2 regions of the Thauera sp. SDU_THAU2 genome follow, and region 1 is predicted to be linked to the other one. Evidence: riboswitches for the same ligand, from Rfam matches in the RefSeq annotation. Region 1 holds a riboswitch; the other holds the start of a gene.

Region 1 (9,564 bases):
GGGGGCGATGCCGATGCCGGTGTCGCGCACTTCGAAGCGCAGACGCAGCCGTTCCGCATCGGCCTCGAGCACGCCCACCTTCAGCGCGACTTCGCCGCGCTCGGTGGAACTTGACCGCATTGCCGACCAGGTTGAACAGCACCTGCTCCAGCCTCAGGCCATCGCCCCGCAGCAGGCCGGGCGGCGGCGAGGGCATCTGCACCCGCAGCGCCAGCCCCTTGCGGTGCGCTTCCAGGCCCATCAGGCTGTCCAGGTTCGCCAGCAGCGCGGCGAGATCGAAGGCGCGCGGCTCGATGCGCAACTGGCCGGCCTCGATCTTCGACAGATCGAGCACGTCGTTGAGGATGGCGAGCAGCGACTGGCCGGCGCAGCGGATCCGCTCCACCATGTCGCGCTGGTTGTCCGACAGCGGCTCGCGCGCCAGCACCTGGGCGAGGCCGAGCACCGCGTTCATCGGCGTGCGGATCTCATGGCTCATGTGGGCGAGGAACTCGCTCTTGGCAGCGTTGGCGGCGGCCGCCTCGTCCGCCAGTTGGCGATGGCGCGCCTCGCTGATGCGCAGCCGCTCTTCCATTTCCTTGCGTGCGGTGATGTCCTCGACCATGCCGAGATGGCGCGGCGCCTGCTCGTTCTCGACCTGCACCGGCACGAAGCTCAGGCTCACCCACACCACCGAGCCATCGGGACGCAGATAGCGCTTGATCAGGCTGTAGCCGGAAATCTCGCCGGCGGTCAGGCGGGCGAGCTGAGTCGTGCTCTGCTCGATGTCGTCGGGATGCGTGAGCGCAATCGGACTGACACCGGCCAGTTCCGCCGGACTGCGGCCGACGATGTCGGCAAAGCGCTGGTTCGCCTCGGTAATGCGGCCGCTCAGCGAATCGAGCAGCACCACGCCCAGCGGCGCCTGTTCGAAGACCACGCGGAAACGCGCCTCGGCGGCGCGCTGCGCATGCAGCGCGGCCAGTTCCTGCCGCTGCAGGTCGCGCCGCCACAGCAGGTAGCCCGCCGAATACACCAGCAGCAGGCCCAGCGCCGTCACCAGCGCGGTGGCCCAGCTCATGGTGCGGATGCCGGCATAGGCCTCGCGCTCGTCAATCTCGGCCAGCATCAGCCAGGGCGTGCCGCCGACCGCGGCGGCATAGGCCAGCACCGGCACCCCGCGGTAGTCGCGCCCGCCGGCGAGGATGCCCGCCTCCCCCTGTGCCGCCCGCACCGCCGGCACGCCGGCATCGCCCAGCGGCAAGGTCAGCACCAGTGCCGCATCCTTCTGGTGGCGCAGCGGCGTCAGGAAGCGCACGCCGGCGCCGTCCCGGCGCACCAGATAGGTTTCGGCCGATCGAGTCGGCACCGGCCAGGCCTCGACCATCGGAAACAGCGTCTCGTCGGCGCGCCAGGTCAGATAGGCCACGCCGCGCGGCGCCGTACCGGACCGGCCGACCGGCGCCAGCACGCCATAGCGGGCCTCGCCCTGCGCATTCAGATAGAGGTCGACCAGCACCACGCGCGGTGCCCGCAGCACCTCGCGGATGGCCTCGGCATGGGTCCGGGCGTCGGCATCGCCGACAGCGAAAGCCTGCTCGCCATCGGCGTCGATCAGCGCGACGCCTGCCCAGCCCCGCGCCCCGATCGCTTCCCGCATCAGTTCCTGCATGCGCGCCAGCGCCTCGCCGTCCCGGCGCCCGCCGTCCAGCCAGCGGCCGAACAGGGTTTCGAGCTGCGAATGGCCGGAAAAGTAAAGCTCGGCATCGATCTGCGCCTTGTGCAGCCAGTCTTCGATGTGCTGGCGCTTCTGTTCGGCGATGACGGCCAGCGTGCGGTGCGTCTCGCGCCGGATTTCGTCGCCCAGATAGCGGTAGCCGACGGCACCGATGGCACCGATCAGCACCGACAGCGCGAGCAGCGGCAATACGAAGCGCAGCCACTGGCGGCGCGCGCGGCCGGCGGCTGCGGGCGAAGAGGCGGCGATGGCAGGAGTCATGCGCGGTGGATGCCATCCGGCCTGCGCGGCCGGATGGCGCCTGTCTGGTCTGAAGAGGGGCGATTATCCAGCATTCGGGCGGCGGCACGCCCGCTCCGGCGTACAATCCCGCCCTTCCGGCGGCCCCCATGGCCGGCCCGGCTTCATTCACGAGCTCGGAGATCGGGCATGAGCAGTCAAATCCCCCTGTCGGACCTGCGCAAGAATTACGAGCAGGGCGCGTTGGACGAGCACGAATCGGCCAGCGAACCCCTGCGGCAATTCGAGAGCTGGCTGTCGGAAGCCCTCGCCCGCGGCGTACCCGAACCCAACGCGATGACCGTCGCCACCGTGGGCGAAAACGGCCGCCCGTCGACGCGCATCGTGCTGATCAAGGACTACGACGCGCGCGGCATCGTCTGGTACACCAACTACCGCAGCCGCAAGGGCCGCGAGCTGGAGGCCCACCCCTTTGCCGCGCTGCAGTTCCACTGGGTGGAGATGGAGCGCGTGGTGCGCATCGAAGGCCGGGTGGAAAAGGTTTCGGACGAGGAATCCGACCGCTATTTCGCCAGCCGGCCACTCGGCAGCCGGATCGGCGCCTGGGCCTCGCCGCAGAGCGAGGTCATCGACGGGCGCGGCGTGATCGTGGCACGCGCAGCCGACTACGGGCTCAAGTTCGGCCTCAATCCGCCCCGCCCGCCGCACTGGGGCGGCTACCGCTTGGTGCCCGACTACTGGGAATTCTGGCAGGGCCGCGCATCGCGCCTGCACGACCGCATCGCCTACCGCCTGCAGGACGACGGCAGCTGGCAGCGGCAGCGGCTGGCGCCCTGAAGCCCGCCTTGGCACCCATTGCCCGCCACCGGGCGGGCACCGATCAGTTCCGGCGCTGAAGCAGCGAGAACAGCGCCATGCCGGCGAACATCGCCAGCACGAAGACCACGCCCTTGGGCGCGCCCATGCCCAGCAGCGTCAGCGCCGGCCCCGGGCAGATGCCGGCCAGCCCCCAGCCGATGCCGAACAGCGCACTGCCGACCACCAGCGGACGGTCGATGGCGCGGCCGGCGGGAATCCGCATCGGTTCACCGAGCAGCGAAACCTTGCGCCTGCGCGCCACGGCGAAACCCGCCATGCCCACCGCCACCGCAGCGCCCATCACCAGCGCCAGCGACGGATCCCAGGCCCCGGCCAGATCGAGGAAACCCAGCACCTTGGCCGGGTTGCTCATGCCGGCGACGATCAGGCCGATGCCGAACAGCAGGCCGACGAGGAAAGCGACGATCGTTTTCATCACCCCCTCTCAGGCCAGCAGGTGGCGGACGACGTACACCGCGGCAAAGCCGGCCGCCATGAAAGTCAGCGTCGCCGCCAGCGAACGCGGCGACAGCCGCGACAGGCCGCATACGCCGTGGCCGCTGGTGCAGCCCGAGCCGTAGCGCGAACCGAAGCCGACCAGCAGCCCTGCGACCACCAGCACCAGCCAGTCGGCCTCGATGCTGATCTCGGGCAGCGCGGCAAACACCCGGTACAGCACCGGCGCGGCAACCAGGCCCAGCACGAAGGCCAGCCGCCAGGCCCTGTCGCCGCGCGCGCCAGCTTGCAGCAAGCCGCCCGCAATGCCGCTGATGCCGGCGATGCGGCCGTTGAACACCAGCAGCAGCACTGCCGCGAAGCCGAGCAGCGCGCCACCGGCGAGCGCCGTGCCCGGAGTGAAGTTTGCCCAGTCGATGGTCATGGCGTCGAAAACAGCTCGGATGAACGGGTCGAGGAAAGCACCCGCCGGCGTACAACCGGACGGGCATTCAGGGCGCGAATATATTAGTAAATACTGATTTATTCAAGCCCGCCCGGCTTGTCCGCATCCACCTTGCCGCCGAGGCGGCGAAGGCAGATAATCCTACCCGCCCATGGTTGCCTGCCGACGTCGGCGGGTATGAAAAAGGGAATCCGGTGCCGCGCCCCTGCGCGCGAATTCCGGAGCTGCCCCCGCAGCTGTAATCGGCGAGTCCTGCGCCCCCCATGCCACTGGATGGATTCCGGGAAGGCTGGCGCAAGACGAGGACCCGAGAGCCAGAAGACCTGCCATGCGCATCCACTTCAACAGTTTGGGGCGGGGTGTCCCTGACAAGAGGCATGGCTCAGACCATTTCGCTTGCTCGCTTTCCTGACGGACCGACAACACCGTGCGGCGCTGCCGCACGGCTGGCGCTCGCCTCCGCCGGCCGGCGATCCGCCCCGCCCGCACCGGATCGCCGCCATGCCAGACATCGCCGGACCTGAATCCCTTGCCGAAACAGTCCGCAGCGGCCGTCTCCACGAGGACATCGCCATGGAGACGCTGCCCCGCTTCGTTCCGGCCGACGCGCCGCGCATCCTCGCCCATCTGCTCATGCTGAACGCCGACGACCGCATGCTGCGCTTCGGCTACGGCATCCGCGACGAAGGCATCGCCGGCTACGTCGCCCGCCTGGACTTCGCCCGCGACCATCTGCACGGCCTGTGTGCAGCCAGCGGCGAAATCATCGCCCTCGCCCATGTCGGCATCCGCGACGGCGAAACCGACTTCGGCCTCAGCGTCACCCTCGCGCATCGCGGCCGCGGCCTGGGCCACAGGCTGTTCGGCCACGTCATCGAGCTGGCGAAGTCGTCCGGCGCCGCCTGCGTCGTCTGCCACAGCATCAGCCCCGCGGTGCACCACATGGCCATCCTCCATGGCTTTCGCCGCCTTGGCGGCAAGCTCACTGCACCACTGACCCTGCCGCTTTCCGCCGGAACCGAAACCCGCACGCACGCCGAACCAGCCTGCGCCTGAACACTCCTCTCACTCCTTTTCAGACAGGACATCCCGTGGACCGACTTCCCGACTCCCTCCATCGCATCGACCCGCAACTGGCCGCTTTCGAAGTCATCCGCCGCAACGGCGCGGTGGTCGCCTTCGACCCGAGCAAGATCGCCGTCGCCATGAGCAAGGCCTTCCTCGCCGTCGAGGGCCGCCAGGGCGCGGACTCCTCGCGCGTGCGCGATCTGGTCGCCCGCCTGACCGAAGCCGTGGTCGGCGCGCTGACCCGCCGCCTGCCCGACGGCGGCATGCTGCACATCGAGGACATCCAGGACCAGGTCGAACTGGCGCTGATGCGCTCGGGCGAACACGACGTCGCCCGCGCCTACGTGCTCTACCGCGAGCGCCGCGCCGCCGAACGCGCCGCGCAGAAGGCCGCCGGTCTGGACACCGCGGGCGACGCACCGGTGCTGCACGTCGTCGATGGCGAGCAGCGCCGTCCGCTCGACCGCGCCGCGCTGCTGGCGACCTGCCGCGAAGCTTGCGAAGGCTTGGCCGACGTGTCCGCCGACACCGTGCTCGAACATGCGCTGCACAACCTCTACGACGGCGTGCCGGTCGCCGCCGTGCGCCAGTCGCTGGTGCTGGCCGCGCGCACGCTGATCGAGCGCGAGCCCGACTACACCCACGTCGCCGCGCGTCTGCTGCTGTCGGCGGTGCGCGTCGAGGTGCTGGGCCACGAAGCCTCGCAGGCCGACATGGCCGCCCCTTCAGGCGGCTACGTCGGTTATTTCCCGCAAGCAATCCAGCTCGGCATCGATGCCGAGCTGCTCGACCCGCGGCTGGCCGACTTCGACCTGAGCCGGCTGGCGGCGGCACTGAAGCCCGAGCGCGACCTGCAATTCGACTACCTCGGCCTGCAGACGCTGTACGACCGCTACTTCCTGCACGTGGAAGGCCGCCGCATCGAACTGCCGCAGACCTTCTTCATGCGCGTGGCGATGGGCCTGGCGCTGAACGAGATCGACCGCGAGGCGCGCGCGATCGAGTTCTACCTGCTGCTGTCCTCCTTCGACTTCATGAGCAGCACACCGACGCTGTTCAACAGCGGCACCCGCCATTCACAGCTGTCGTCGTGCTACCTGACCACGGTCGCCGACAGCCTGGAAGGCATCTACCAGTCGATCAAGGAAAACGCCATGCTGCAGAAGTTCGCCGGCGGCCTGGGCAACGACTGGACGCCGGTGCGCGCGCTGGGCAGCCGCATCAAGGGCACCAACGGCCAGAGCCAGGGCGTGATCCCCTTCCTGAAGGTGGTCAACGACACCGCGGTGGCGGTCAACCAGGGCGGCAAGCGCAAGGGCGCGGTGTGCGCCTACCTGGAAACCTGGCACCTCGACATCGAGGAATTCCTCGAACTGCGCAAGAACACCGGCGACGAGCGCCGCCGCACCCACGACATGAACACCGCCAACTGGATTCCGGACCTGTTCATGAAGCGCGTGCTCGACAACGCCGAATGGACGCTGTTCTCGCCTGCCGACGTGCCCGAGCTGCACGACCTGTACGGCCAGGCATTCGAGGCCGCCTACGTCGCCGCCGAAGCGCGCGCCGCCTCCGGCGAGATCCGCCTGAGCAAGAAGCTGCCGGCGGTGCAACTGTGGCGCAAGATGCTGACGATGCTGTTCGAGACCGGCCATCCCTGGATCACCTTCAAGGACGCCTGCAACCTGCGCTCGCCGCAGCAGCACGTCGGCGTGGTGCACAGCTCCAACCTGTGCACCGAGATCACGCTGAACACCTCGGACGACGAGACCGCGGTGTGCAACCTCGGCTCGGTCAACCTGCCGGCCCACCTGGCGCGCAACGCCGAAGGTGAATGGCAACTCGACAGCGACAAGCTGCAGCGCACCGTGCGCACCGCGATGCGCCTGCTCGACAACGTCGTCGACCTCAACTACTACGCCACGCCCAAGGCCCGCGCCGCCAATATGCGCCACCGCCCGGTGGGCATGGGCATCATGGGTTTCGCCGACGCGCTGCACGTGATGGGGCTGGCCTATGCCTCCGACGCCGCGGTCGAATTCGCCGACCGCTCGATGGAGCAGGTCTGCCATGCCGCCTACTGGGCCTCGACCGAGCTGGCCGAGGAACGCGGCCGCTACTCCAGCTTCCGCGGCAGCCTGTGGGATCGCGGCATCCTGCCGCAGGACAGCCTCGCCCTGCTCGCCGAAGCGCGCGGCCGCGCCGGCGAAGGCGGCGCGCTGCTCGAAGTGGATCGCTCGTCCTCGCTCGACTGGGGCCCGCTGCGCGAACGCATCGCCCGCTACGGCATGCGCAACTCCAACTGCGTCGCCATCGCGCCGACCGCCACCATCTCCAACATCGTCGGCGTGTCGGCCTCGATCGAGCCGGACTACCAGAACCTGTACGTCAAATCCAACCTGTCGGGCGAATTCACCGTGGTCAATGCCCACCTGGTGCGCGAGCTGAAGGCGCTCGGCCTGTGGGACCCGGTGATGGCGTCCGATCTGAAGTATTTCGACGGCTCGCTGGCGCCGATCGAGCGCATCCCGGCCGACATCAAGACGCGCTACGCCACCGCCTTCGAGATCGCACCGGAGTGGCTGGTCGAAGCCGCCTCGCGCCGCCAGAAGTGGATCGACCAGGCGCAGTCGCTGAACCTCTACGTCGCCGGCGCATCGGGCCGCAAGCTCGACGAACTCTACCGCCTGGCCTGGCAACGCGGCCTCAAGACCACCTACTACCTGCGCACCCTGGGCGCCACGGCGATGGAGAAGACCGGCACCGGCGCCAGCAGCGCCGCAGCCCAGCCGGAAGCCGCGCCGGTCGCCAGTTACGGCAGCACCGCGCCCAGGGCCTGCTCCATCCTCGATCCCGACTGCGAGGCCTGCCAATAATGAGCGCATTCAACTTCAACGATTGGGACACGCCCGCTCCGCGCACGCCGTCGTCCGCGCCCGCAGGTGCGGCACCCACATCGGCTGCTGCGACAACGACGACAGCAGCAGCTACCGCGGCGACGGCTGCAGCCCCGGAGCCACGCCCCGGCCTGGATGCCAACGCCGCGCGCAACCCCGCGATGCTCGCGCCCGAGGCGCGGCCGGGCGCACTGGCGCCGGCGCGCGTGCCCGACAAGCGCATCGTCAACGGCCAGGGCGACATCAACCAGCTCGCGCCCTTCAAGTATCCGTGGGCCTGGGAATTCTTCCTCAACGCCAACAAGAACCACTGGACGCCGCTGGAAATCTCGATGGCGCAGGACGTCCACGACTACCACCACCGCCTGACGCCGGCCGAGCGCCACCTGTTCGAGAACGTGCTGTCCTATCTCACGACCTCGGACATCCTGGCGATGCGCAACATCGGCCTGGCGGTGATGGAGAAGATGACCGCGCCCGAGCTGCAGATCTACCAGGCCCGCCAGGTCTATGAAGAAGCCCTGCACACCTGGACCTACCAGCACTGCATCGAAAGCCTCGGCCTCGACCAGCAGGAGATCTACAACCGCTACCGCGTCGTGCCCGAAATCCACGGCAAGATCGCGCTCGCCAACCGCCGCCTGGAGCGGGTGATGCGCGCCGATAGTGGGCCTGGCGGGGCCTGCGACCTCCGCAACCGCGACAACCTGCACGAATTCGCCCTCTCCTACCTGTTCTTCGCCGCGATCTTCGAGGGCTGCTGGTTCTACAACGGCTTCTCGCCGATCTTCGCGCTGCAGCGGCGCGGGCTGATGAAGGGCACGGCCGAGCAACTGCAGTACATCATGCGCGACGAGGTGCTGCACTGCGCCTTCGGCATCCGCGCCGTGCGCACGCTGATCGCCGAGGAAGAGCTGGAACTCGATCCCCAGGCAGTCTCGCTGCTGTGGCAGGAAGCGGAAGCGGCCGAAGCCGCCTATTCCGGCTACCTGCTGCGCGAGCCGATGCTGGGCTACTCCGCGACCCAGCACATGGGCCAGTTCCGCTACATCGCCAACCGCCGCGCCCGCCAGCTCGGCCTCGCCGAGCCCTTCCCCGGCGCCGAGAACGTGCTGCCCTGGCTGGACGAGCAGGCCAACCTGCGCAAGGAGAAGAACTTCTTCGAGACCCGCGTCACCGAATACCAGACCGGCGGCGCGCTGGCCTGGGAGTGACGCTCAGGCGGTGCACGGCCATGCTCTGCTGCTAAGCTTGCCTTCTTACTTCACGCTTGCGAGGAAGACATGAAGGCAATCACGCTCAAGTCCCCGGGCGGCCTGGCCAACATCACCGCGGCCGAGGTCGCCGATCCGGGCCGGCCCGGCAAGGGCGAAATCCGCGTCGCGATCAAGGCCGGCTCGCTGAACTACCACGACCTGCTCGTCGCCTGCGCCGCCGTTCCCACCGAGGACGGCCGCATCCTGCTGTCGGACGGCGCCGGCACCGTGGAAGAAGTCGGCGAGGGCGTGACGGAATTCAGGCCCGGCGACGCGGTGGTGTCGACCTTCTTCCCGGTCTGGCCCGCCGGACCGGCAACGCCGCAGGTGGGCGGCTTCATGCACACCCCGGGCGACGGCATCCAGGGCATGGCCTGCGAATACGTCGTGCGCCCCGCCAGCGCCTTCACCCGCGCGCCGCGCGGCTGGACGCACCGCGAAGCGGCGACCATCACCACCTCGGGCCTCACCGCATGGCGGGCGCTGGTCGTCAACGGCAGGCTGAAGGCCGGCGACACCGTGCTCGTGCAGGGCACCGGTGGCGTCTCGATCGCCGCGCTGCAGCTCGCCAAGGCGATGGGCGCGCGCGTGATCGCCACCTCGTCGTCCGACGAGAAGCTGTCGAAA
Region 2 (9,564 bases), 1.3 Mb from region 1:
GCCGACGCCGTTGCCCAGCCGGCCTTCGCGGCTGGGGTAGTTGGCCAGGATCAGCGCCAGCCGCTTGCCGGCGTTGGGCAGCGCGCGCAGCCGGCACCAGCGCCGCGCCAGCTCGGCGACGAAGGCCATGCGCTCGGGCTGCGGGCGGTATTGCACGACGTCGCACTGGGTCAGTTCGCAGCGGTGCGACAAGCCCTTGAAGCTGACCGCGCGGCTGATGATGCGGCCGTCCACTTCGGGCAGGGCGATGTGCATGGCGATGTCGCGCGGCGCCAGGCCGTGCGGATCGGTCCGCCAGCCTTCCTCGTTGCCGCCGGACAGGATGAGCTGCAGCACCGGGATGTCGTCGACCAGCGCATGGTCGCCGGGATCGTCCAGCGCGGACTGCGAGAACGCGGTGGTGTTGAGGATCAGCGCCACTTCGTGCTCGCGGCACAGCCGGCGCAGGGTGTCGGCGCACAGCGCGTCCTTCAGCGACAGCAGCGCGATCGGCAGCGGGTTCAGGCCGCGCGCGGCCAGCGTGTCGCACAGGTGGGCGAACACCGCGGTGTTGCCGGCCTGCAGGTGGGCGCGGTAGAACAGCACGGCGACGCAGGGTGCGCCGGGCTGCCAGTCCCTTTGCCAGCTTTCCACCGAGCCGAGTTCCTGGCGCGGGTGGAACACCGCCACCGAGGGCAGCGGCCGCGGCGGCGGCATCTGCAAGGGCAGCGCGAAGAACTGCGCGGCGAGGAACTGGTGGAAGGCGCGTGCGTTGGCCGGCCCGCCTTCGCGCAGGTAGCGCCACAGCGTGCGGCAGGTATCGGCATCGACCGTGCTCTTCTGCAGCAGATTGCTGTCTTCGGTGGTGTCGCCGGAGAACATCACCAGCGCGATGCCGCGCGCGCGGCACAGTTCGCCGATGCGCTCGGTGCCGTAGGGCCAGTAGCTCTCGCCGCCGAGGTGGTCGATGACGATGACGCGGGCATGCTGCAGCACGTCGTCGAGGTAGAGGTCGACCGAAGCCGGCTGGCGCAGGTGCAGCAGGTTGGCCAGCCGCAGGCTCGGAAAACCTTCGATGCCCTCGCTCGCGGCCGGCCAGGCGGCGGCGAGCAGCGCCAGCGTGGTGTCGGCGGCGCTGAGGATGACGATGTCGGCCGGATCCTGCGCGATGCGCGTGATGACCGAGGCGTCGTCGACGAAGCCGCCGGGCTGGGCCGCGAGCAGGTGCATCAGGCGGCTCCGGCGGGGGCGTCGGCAGCGATGGCGGCCGCGTTCAGGGCGTCGCGCAGGGTGTTGGCATCGAGGTCTTCGCCGATCAGCACCAGGTGGGTGCGCGGCGTCTCGTCGGCCAGCCAGCGGCGGTCGAAGTAGCTGTCGAAGCGGCGGCCGACGCCATGTACCACCAGGCGCATCGGCTTGCCGGGCAGGGCGACGAAGCCCTTGACGCGGTAGATGGCGTTTTCGGCGGTGAGCGTGTGCAGGATCTCGAGCAGGCGCTCGCGCTCGACCAGCGGCAGATCGATCACCACCGAGTCGAAGGCGTCGTGATCGTGGTCATGCTCCTCGCCTTCCTCGTGATCGTGGTGGCTCTGGCGCAGGTGGATGTTCTCTTCCGAGGCGGCGCCGAGGCCGAGCACGATGCCGAGGTCGATGCGGCCCTGGTCGGCGGCGACGATCTTCACCTCGGGCGGCAGCTCCTCGCGCACCAGGGCTTCGACGCGGGCGCGGGCCTCGGCGTCGGCGAGGTCGGTCTTGGACAGCACGACCAGATCGGCGGCCGACAACTGGTCCTCGAACAGCTCGTGCAGCGGCGATTCGTGGTCCAGGTTGGGATCGGCGCGGCGCTGGGCATCGACCGCCGGCGGATTGGCGGCGAACTGGCCGGACGCGGCGGCGGGCACGTCGACCACGGTGACGACCGCATCCACCGTGCAGGCGTTGCGGATCTCGGGCCAGTTGAAGGCCTGCACCAGCGGCTTGGGCAGGGCCAGGCCGGACGTCTCGATCAGGATGTGGTCGATCTCGCCACGGCGCGCGATCAGTTCGCGCATCACCGGGTAGAACTCTTCCTGCACGGTGCAGCACAGGCAGCCGTTGGCCAGCTCGAACAGTTCGCCCGGACGTTCCTGGCCGTCCTCGTCGCAGCCGATGCCGCAGCCGCGCAGGATGTCGCCGTCGATGCCGAGCTCGCCGAACTCATTGACGATCACGGCGATGCGGCGGCCCTCGGCGTTGTTCAGGATGTGGCGCAGCAGCGTGGTCTTGCCGCTGCCGAGGAAGCCGGTGACGATGGTGGCGGGGATTCTGGCCTGGACGGACATGGAGTTTCTCCTGGAAGGTCGGGAATTCAGCGGCTGGGGGATGCGAACGCGCTTGCGGGCGGAGCAGCCGTTCCGGCATGCGAATCTTTGCTGGAGGGTGCAGGCGCCGATGCGCCCACATCGTTCTCAGGTGCTTGTGCCGCGCCTTCGGGCCGGCAGCGCCAGGGTACGACGTAGGGCTGGCGTTCGTGCTCGCCCAGCATTGCCTGCACCTGGTACACGCGCTGCAGGTTGGCGGCGGTGAGCACGGTGCGCGGGGCGCCGCAGGCCACGGCGCGGCCGTGGTCCATCAGCAGCACGCGGTGGCAGAAGCGGCTGGCCAGCGTCAAGTCGTGCAGCACCACCATCACCGTGCGGCCGAGCGCGCACTGCTCGCGCAGCAGTTCCATCACGCTCAGCTGGTGGAAGGGGTCGAGCGCCGCGACCGGCTCGTCGGCCAGCAGCAGCGGCGCATCGACGGCCAGGGCGCGTGCCAGCCGGGCGCGGGCGCGTTCACCGCCGGACAATTGATCGAGCCGGCGCTCGGCCAGCGCTTCCAGCCGCATCTGGGCCATCGCCCGGGTGACGGCCTCGTCGCCGTCCGGTGCCGCGCGCCAGCGTGGGCGGTGTGGCAGGCGGCCGAGGGCGACGAAGTCGCGCACCGTCAGCGGCCAGGCGGCATGGTCGCCCTGGGCGAGATAGGCCAGCCGGGTGGCGCGCTGGCGCGGCGACAGCGCGGCCAGCGGTGTGCCGTCGAGCCGGATCGCGCCCTGGTGCGGCAGCAACTGCGCCACCGCCCGCAGCAGGCTGCTCTTGCCGGCGCCGTTGGGGCCGATCAGGCCGAACAGTTCGCCCTGGCCGATTTCGGTCGAGACGCCGTCGACCAGGGTCGCGCTGCCGCGGCGCACGAAGAGGGATTCGATGAGCAGCCGCGTCATGCCCGCCCCAGCCGTTCGCGCAGCACCAGCACGAAGAAGAAGGGCGCGCCGATCAATGCCGTGACCACGCCCAGCATCAGTTCGAAGCCGCCGCTGACCAGGCGCAGCACGACGTCGGCGGCCAGCAGCAGCACCGCGCCGCCGAGTGCGCTCGACACCAGCAGGCGCGCCGGGTGGTAGCCCACGGCGCGGCGCAGCATGTGCGGCACCACCAGGCCGACGAAGCCGATCGCGCCGGTCACGGCGACGCTGGCGCCGACGCACAGCGCGGTGCCGACGACCACCTGCGCGCGCAGGCGGGCGAGATTGACGCCCATGCTGGCGGCTTCGTCCTCGCCCACCGACAGCGCGTCGAGGTCGCGCCCGCAGGCGGCCAGCAGGGCGAGGCCGGTGAGCACGAAAGGCAGGCACAGGCGGATGTCGTCGAAGCTGCGATCGGCCAGCGAACCGAGCAGCCACAGCACGATGTCCTGGACGTCGGTCGGGTTGGGGGCGAGGTTGATCGCCAGCGAAGTCAGCGCGCCGGCCAGCGAGGACAGCGCCACGCCGGCCAGGATCAGCGTCAGGTTGCCGGTGCCGCGGCGGGCGATGCGGTACAGCACCAGCGTCGCCAGGCCGGCGCAGCTCATCGCCGCAGCCGGCAGCAGCCAGGGCGTCAACTGGGCGAGGCCGAAGTACAGGCACAGCACTGCGCCCAGGCTGGCGCTGGAGCTGATGCCGAGCAGGCCCGGCTCGGCGAGCGGATTGCGCAGCAGGCCCTGCAGCGCCGCGCCCGACATGCCGAGCGAAGCGCCGACCAGGATCGCCAGCAGCACGCGCGGCAGGCGGATCTCGGCGACGATGGCATGCTGGCGGGCCAGCGCTTCGGACGCGCCATCGCCGACCGGCAGCAGCGCGGCGGCGACGTCGGTCAGCGCCAGTTGCACCGGGCCGATGCCGAGCGAAACCAGCGCGAGCGCAAGCAGGGCCAGCGCGAGCAGGCCGTTGAGCGGCAGCGCGTGTTGGCCGGTGCGCGGCAGCGGTGTACGGGATGTGGCTTGGCCGGCCGTCATTGTGGCACCTGTGTCGGTGAGGCTGTGATTTGCTGCCTGCCGTTCGTCGTTTCCCCCTCGACCCCTCCGCCGCTTGGGGAGAGGGGCGCCTGGCTCAGGGACAACTGGGCCGGCGGGCTCAGGCGGGCCAATTGTGCGGCGATGTCTTCGGCGGCCTCGATGAGCTGCCAGTTGCTGCAGCCCCAGTCGTTGCCGTCCATGCGGACCACCGGGCGTTCGGCGAGCAGCGTCCGCATCAGCGGATGGCGGGCGAAGCCGGAGCGGGCATACGCGGTGTCGTTGAGCATGCTGCTGACGACGAAGACATCGGGCGGGTCGGTCACCACGTCCTCCAGCGCGACCCGGCCCCAGCCGCGGCGGCCGGATTCGGTCGCGTGGTTGCGCACGCTGGCGGCCTGGAACACCGCGTCGACATAGGTGCCGGCGCCGGCAGTGCCGCCGTTGGGGCGCAGGTAGAGCGCGCGGGCCGGATGCGTGATCGCCTGCAGGTGGGCGATGCGGGCCTGGACGTTCGCCACCAGCGCCTCGCCGGCGGCGCTGCGGCCGAGCCGGCCGGCGATCTGCCGGGTGCTGGCGAAGATGCCGTCCCAGTCGGTGGGGTAGGGCACGGTGACGATCTCGATGCCGTGGCGCTCGAACAGCGCGGCCTGGTGGCGTGCCTGCCAGCGCCGCGACGCCAGCACGACATCGGGGCGCAGGGCCAGCACTTCCTCGGCGCTGCCGTCGTTGACGGGATGGCGGCGAGCCTGTTCGTACATGTCGGTACGACGCGGGTCCTGGCTCTTGCGCGACACCGAGACGATCTGCGCCGGGTCGGCGAGGCCGAGCACCAGCATGTCGGCGCACAGGTTGGTCGACATCACGCGCGGCAGCGCCGTGCCGGACGCAGCGAAGGCGAAAGTGCCGGGCAGCAGGGCCAGCAGCGCGGCGAGCAGGCGCACGGCCATCTCAGCTGCCGGCGCCGGGCGCTTGCACCGTGCCGGCCCTGAAGGCGTGGGAAAAAGAGAGGTCGTGGCGCGTGTTGTCCTGGTCCATGGCTGCGGCTGTGGCGACGATCGGCCTGGGGACGGAGAACGGAAGGCCAAAGCCGGGACGGCAGGCCAGACGGCGATCGCCCGCACCCCGGGGCAGTGACCTTCAATCGACCAGGCCGGTCTTCTGGCTCTCCTTCGTCCGGATGTCCGCGGCCTTCCCGGGCATGGCCCAGTGGCAGGGGGCGGAATCCGTCAGGACTACAGCAGCGGGGGCTGCGCCGGAATGGCCGCTGGAGGCGGTATCACCGGACTTCCCGTTTCACCCTGTCCGCGACGGCGTGACAGGGCACCTGGATCGAATGCGCGCGAAGCTTAAGTGAGGGCCCGGGGGTTTGGCAAGCCGCGAGTCGGGTGGGAGCGGGCCGGCACGCGTGCTTGTGCCGGCCCGGCGCTTCAGGTTCAGCGGTTGCCGTTGCCGGGCTTGGCGGAGAACAAGGCTGCGCGCGGCGCGGCGGGACGGCTGGCGCGGGCTCGATTGCCATCGACGTCCGCGCGGCGGTTGTCGACGGCGCGGTTGCCGTTGGCTTCACCGCGGCGCGACGCATGGGAAACACGATTGCCGTCCACATCGGGGCGCGAGGGCTGCATGCGGTTGCCGTTGATCTCGCGTGGCTCGCTGCTGCGCGGTGCGCGGTTGCCGTCGGCCTCGCCGCGGCGCGGCTGCGAGCGGCTGCCCGATTTGCCCTGGCCGGTGCCGCGTCCGCCGGCGTTGGCACGATCGCCGCGTGGTGCGCCGGACTGGGCGCCATTGCGGCCCTGGCCGGGACGGCCGCCGCCACGGCGCTGCAAGGGTTCGCGCTGGTGGTCGGCGTCATGGGCGGCTTCGGCGCCGGCGCTGGGCACGAAGTCCTCGGCCACGGCACGGTCGATGCGGCGCTTGATCAGGCGCTCGATCGCGGTCAGCAGCTTGATCTCTTCGTCATCGACCAGCGAGATGGCGTTGCCGGCGGCGCCGGCGCGGCCGGTGCGGCCGATGCGGTGCACATAGTCTTCCGGCACGTTGGGCAGCTCGAAGTTGACCACCTGCGGCAACTGGTCGATGTCGAGGCCGCGTGCGGCGATGTCGGTCGCCACCAGCACCGGCAGCGAGCCGTCCTTGAACTGCGCCAGTGCCCGCGTGCGCGCCGCCTGGCTCTTGTTGCCGTGGATCGCGGCGGCGGCGATGCCGTGCTTGGTGAGGTATTCGGCCAGCTTGTTGGCGCCATGCTTGGTGCGGGTGAACACCAGCGCCTGGAACCACTGCTTTTCCTTGATCAGGTGGGCGAGCAGTTCGCGCTTCTGCTTCTGGCCGATCATGTAGACCGCCTGGTCGACGCGTTCGGCGGTGGTGTTGCGCGGCGCGACTTCGACCGTGGCCGGATCGTGCAGCAGGCCGTGGGCCAGTTCGCGGATCTCGTCCGAGAACGTGGCCGAGAACAGCAGGTTCTGGCGCTTCTTCGGCAGCAGCGCGAGTACCTTGCGGATGTCGCGGATGAAGCCCATGTCGAGCATGCGGTCGGCTTCGTCCAGCACCAGGATCTCGACGCCGGACAGGTCCACGGTTTTCTGCCCGACGTGGTCGAGCAGGCGGCCGGGCGTGGCGACCAGGATGTCCACGCGCTTTTTCAGCGCGCCGATCTGCGGATTGATGTTGACGCCGCCGAACATCACCAGCGAAGTCAGCGGCAGGTGCTTGCCGTAGGTCTTGACCGATTCCTCGACCTGCGCGGCGAGTTCGCGCGTCGGCGTCAGGATCAGGCAGCGCGGGCGGCCGGGCGGGTGCGGGTGGGCGTGGGTCTGCGACAGCATGTGCAGCAGCGGCAGCGTGAAACCGGCGGTCTTGCCGGTGCCGGTCTGGGCGGCGGCGAGCAGGTCGCCGCCGGCGAGTACTTGCGGAATGGCCTGGGCCTGGATCGGCGTCGGCGAGGTATAGCCCGCTTCGCCGATGGCGCGCAGGATGGGTTCGGCCAGCCCGAGGCTGGCGAAAGTGACGACTTCGGAATTCATTCGATGGTTTCCGGCGCCAGTCCGTCGCGCATTCGTGGCGACACCAATCCGGACTGGCGGGAGAGATCCGCGGCAGGGGCCGGCCGGATCGTTGCAGGAATCGCCGCGATCGATCGGTCAAGCCACGGCGAGTCGGCACTATAGAGGCTATGCGGGCTCGATGCGAGCTTTTTGTGCACAGCAGCGAAAAGATGGGTATATCTCGGGCAGCATCGCAGCTGTGCCCGAATCGATGCCCAGGCTTGCGAGCGGTCCAGCCGGCAGCCGTCGCTGCCTGGCTCCTAACACATCACGCAAAAGTCCTGCTGCAGAGCAAAAAACAAATTATGTAAGAAAAATATGTTGCAAGATGAAAATCCATTCGTAATAATCCATAAGGCATAATCGAAAGGCATGAAGGAGCGCCAGTGCTCGTGCGCAGGAAGAGGCATGGAGCGGGCGCCGCGTTTGCCCGGGCGGTGGAAGGTGGGGCACGGTGCCGGAAGCCCGGTCGTGCCAGTGAGAACCCTGTGTGGAATGCGTTAAAGTTCCCGGTTCAGAATGGTGCTCTATGTTCTCAGGTACTCCGTTTCTCATGAGATCGCCCGCTTCCGGCAAAAGGCTGTTCGTATTGCGCGCACGCCTCGCCCGGCGCCTGACCTTGCTCGCCCTGGCCGGTTTTGCCGGGGGCATGCTGCTGCTCGCCGTCCTGGTCGGCGGGGTGGTGCATGCGCTGGCCTGCAGCTGGGATGCGGTCGTCAGCGGCCATCCCTTCGCCAGCGGCTTGTGGAGCCTGTGCGCAGTGCTGTTGTCGCTGTGCAGCGCCGCGGTCGCCGACGTTCTGTTCAGCGCACCGCCCCGGCCGCAGGGCATCTGCCTGACACGCGAGACGGCCGGGGGGTTGTTTGCGCTGCTCGATACCATGGCCGCGCGGCTGGGCATCGAGCCGATCCAGCACGTGTTCATCACCGACGACATGAACGCGCACATCCACCAGCGGCCTGCCTGGGGCGTGGCCGGGCCGCTGAGCACCTGCCTGATGATCGGCCTGCCGCTTGCGCACAGCCTGTCGCCGGCACAGTTCACCGCGGTACTGGCTCATGAGCTGGGGCATCTTTCGGCCCAGCGGCGCGGCTGGGCCGGCGTCGCCGGGGCATTGCGCGCGTGGTGGGCGCGGACCCTGGATCGTGCGAGCACCGGGTTTGCCTGCATCGCGCCGTGGCTGGACGAGAAGTCGGTCGGCTTCTGCGTCCAGATGCTGCGCCTGGCGCGCATCGAGGAGTTCGAGGCGGATGCCATTGCGGCCGAGCTCGTCGGCCATGACCTGATGGGCGAGGCACTGGTCGAAGTCAGCCTCAAGTCGCATTTCCTGGAACACGATTTCTGGCCGCAGATCGAGGCCTACAACGCCAGCCGCGCGCGGCCGGCATTATGGCCGTTCCGCGACATGGCGCTCGGCGTGGAGGCGGGCTTCATGCGCACGGTGTCCGACCATGCGGTGGCGGTCGAGGAGAGCCTGGACGAGCGCTACGCCTTCCATCCGTCCCTGCAGCAGCGTTTGAGCGCGCTGCGCGTGCCTTGCCGGGTGCCCGCAGGCGAAGGGACTTCGGCCGCCGTGCATTTCCTCGCGCCGGTGCTGCCGCGCCTGGCGATGTCCTTCGACCGCGCCTGGTGGCGGGCGTGGCGCAAGAACAGGCGCAGGCGCTACGAGATGTTCGAAGGCTGAGAGGAGCGCCTCGCAGGCCGGAAGCGCCGCGGCCGCGATGCCAGGCCCGACGCTCATCGGCCCGACGCCGGACCGCCCAGAACACGGCCGATGAAAGCTCTCTGGTCGCACGGCCATGGCTTGGCCCGGGCACGATTCGACTGCGCCCCTCCCCCGATGCTTCCGACGCCCGCCTGAGCAGGCCTTTTCCCGTTTCATGGTCTATGGTCAGACGAGAAGCCGGCGCAGATGCAGCTCCGGCAGACTTCGCACGGCCGCTGCAGAGCGGATGAGGGAGGAGGGCATGGCGAAACCCGGCGACTCGCGCTCCGTGTTCCTGGATCTCTTCCGGATCCGCTTTCCGATCGGTGCGATCGCATCGATCCTCCACCGGGTCTCCGGCGTCCTGCTTTTCCTCGCCCTGCCGCCGCTGGCACTCGGGCTGGACATGTCGCTGCGTGGCGAGGCGCAGTTCGAGGCCCTGCGCAGCTTGCTGCCGGCACCGTGGCGGATCGTGCTCGGCACGATCCTGGCGTGGGCAGCAACGCACCACCTGCTCGCCGGCATCCGCCACCTGCTGATGGACGTCGG

What was found. Region 1 has a riboswitch for cobalamin ahead of AAFL97_RS17695 (GNAT family N-acetyltransferase). Riboswitches for the same ligand answer to the same signal wherever they lie in the genome.
Region 2: it holds a riboswitch for cobalamin, as region 1 does, so the genes downstream of both, AAFL97_RS23520 (ABC transporter substrate-binding protein) here and AAFL97_RS17695 (GNAT family N-acetyltransferase) in region 1, are expected to answer to the same signal.

What each region holds. Positions count from the first base shown of each region.
Region 1 covers NZ_JBBWUN010000003.1:3,401,118-3,410,681, forward strand. The annotation lists gene AAFL97_RS17670 (ATP-binding protein) at 1-72, opposite strand, end outside; partial or broken gene AAFL97_RS17675 (PAS domain S-box protein) at 365-1,978, opposite strand; gene pdxH (pyridoxamine 5'-phosphate oxidase) at 2,147-2,794, shown strand; gene AAFL97_RS17685 (DUF6691 family protein) at 2,838-3,251, opposite strand; gene AAFL97_RS17690 (YeeE/YedE family protein) at 3,261-3,695, opposite strand; cobalamin riboswitch at 3,852-4,061, shown strand; gene AAFL97_RS17695 (GNAT family N-acetyltransferase) at 4,218-4,772, shown strand; gene AAFL97_RS17700 (ribonucleoside-diphosphate reductase subunit alpha) at 4,808-7,660, shown strand; gene AAFL97_RS17705 (ribonucleotide-diphosphate reductase subunit beta) at 7,660-8,895, shown strand; gene AAFL97_RS17710 (zinc-dependent alcohol dehydrogenase family protein) at 8,965-9,564, shown strand, end outside.
Region 2 covers NZ_JBBWUN010000003.1:4,666,756-4,676,319, forward strand. The annotation lists gene cobN (cobaltochelatase subunit CobN) at 1-1,209, opposite strand, end outside; gene cobW (cobalamin biosynthesis protein CobW) at 1,209-2,300, opposite strand; gene AAFL97_RS23510 (ABC transporter ATP-binding protein) at 2,327-3,217, opposite strand; gene AAFL97_RS23515 (FecCD family ABC transporter permease) at 3,214-4,269, opposite strand; gene AAFL97_RS23520 (ABC transporter substrate-binding protein) at 4,266-5,216, opposite strand; cobalamin riboswitch at 5,401-5,613, opposite strand; gene AAFL97_RS23525 (DEAD/DEAH box helicase) at 5,703-7,289, opposite strand; gene AAFL97_RS23530 (M48 family metallopeptidase) at 7,864-8,994, shown strand; gene sdhC (succinate dehydrogenase, cytochrome b556 subunit) at 9,278-9,564, shown strand, end outside.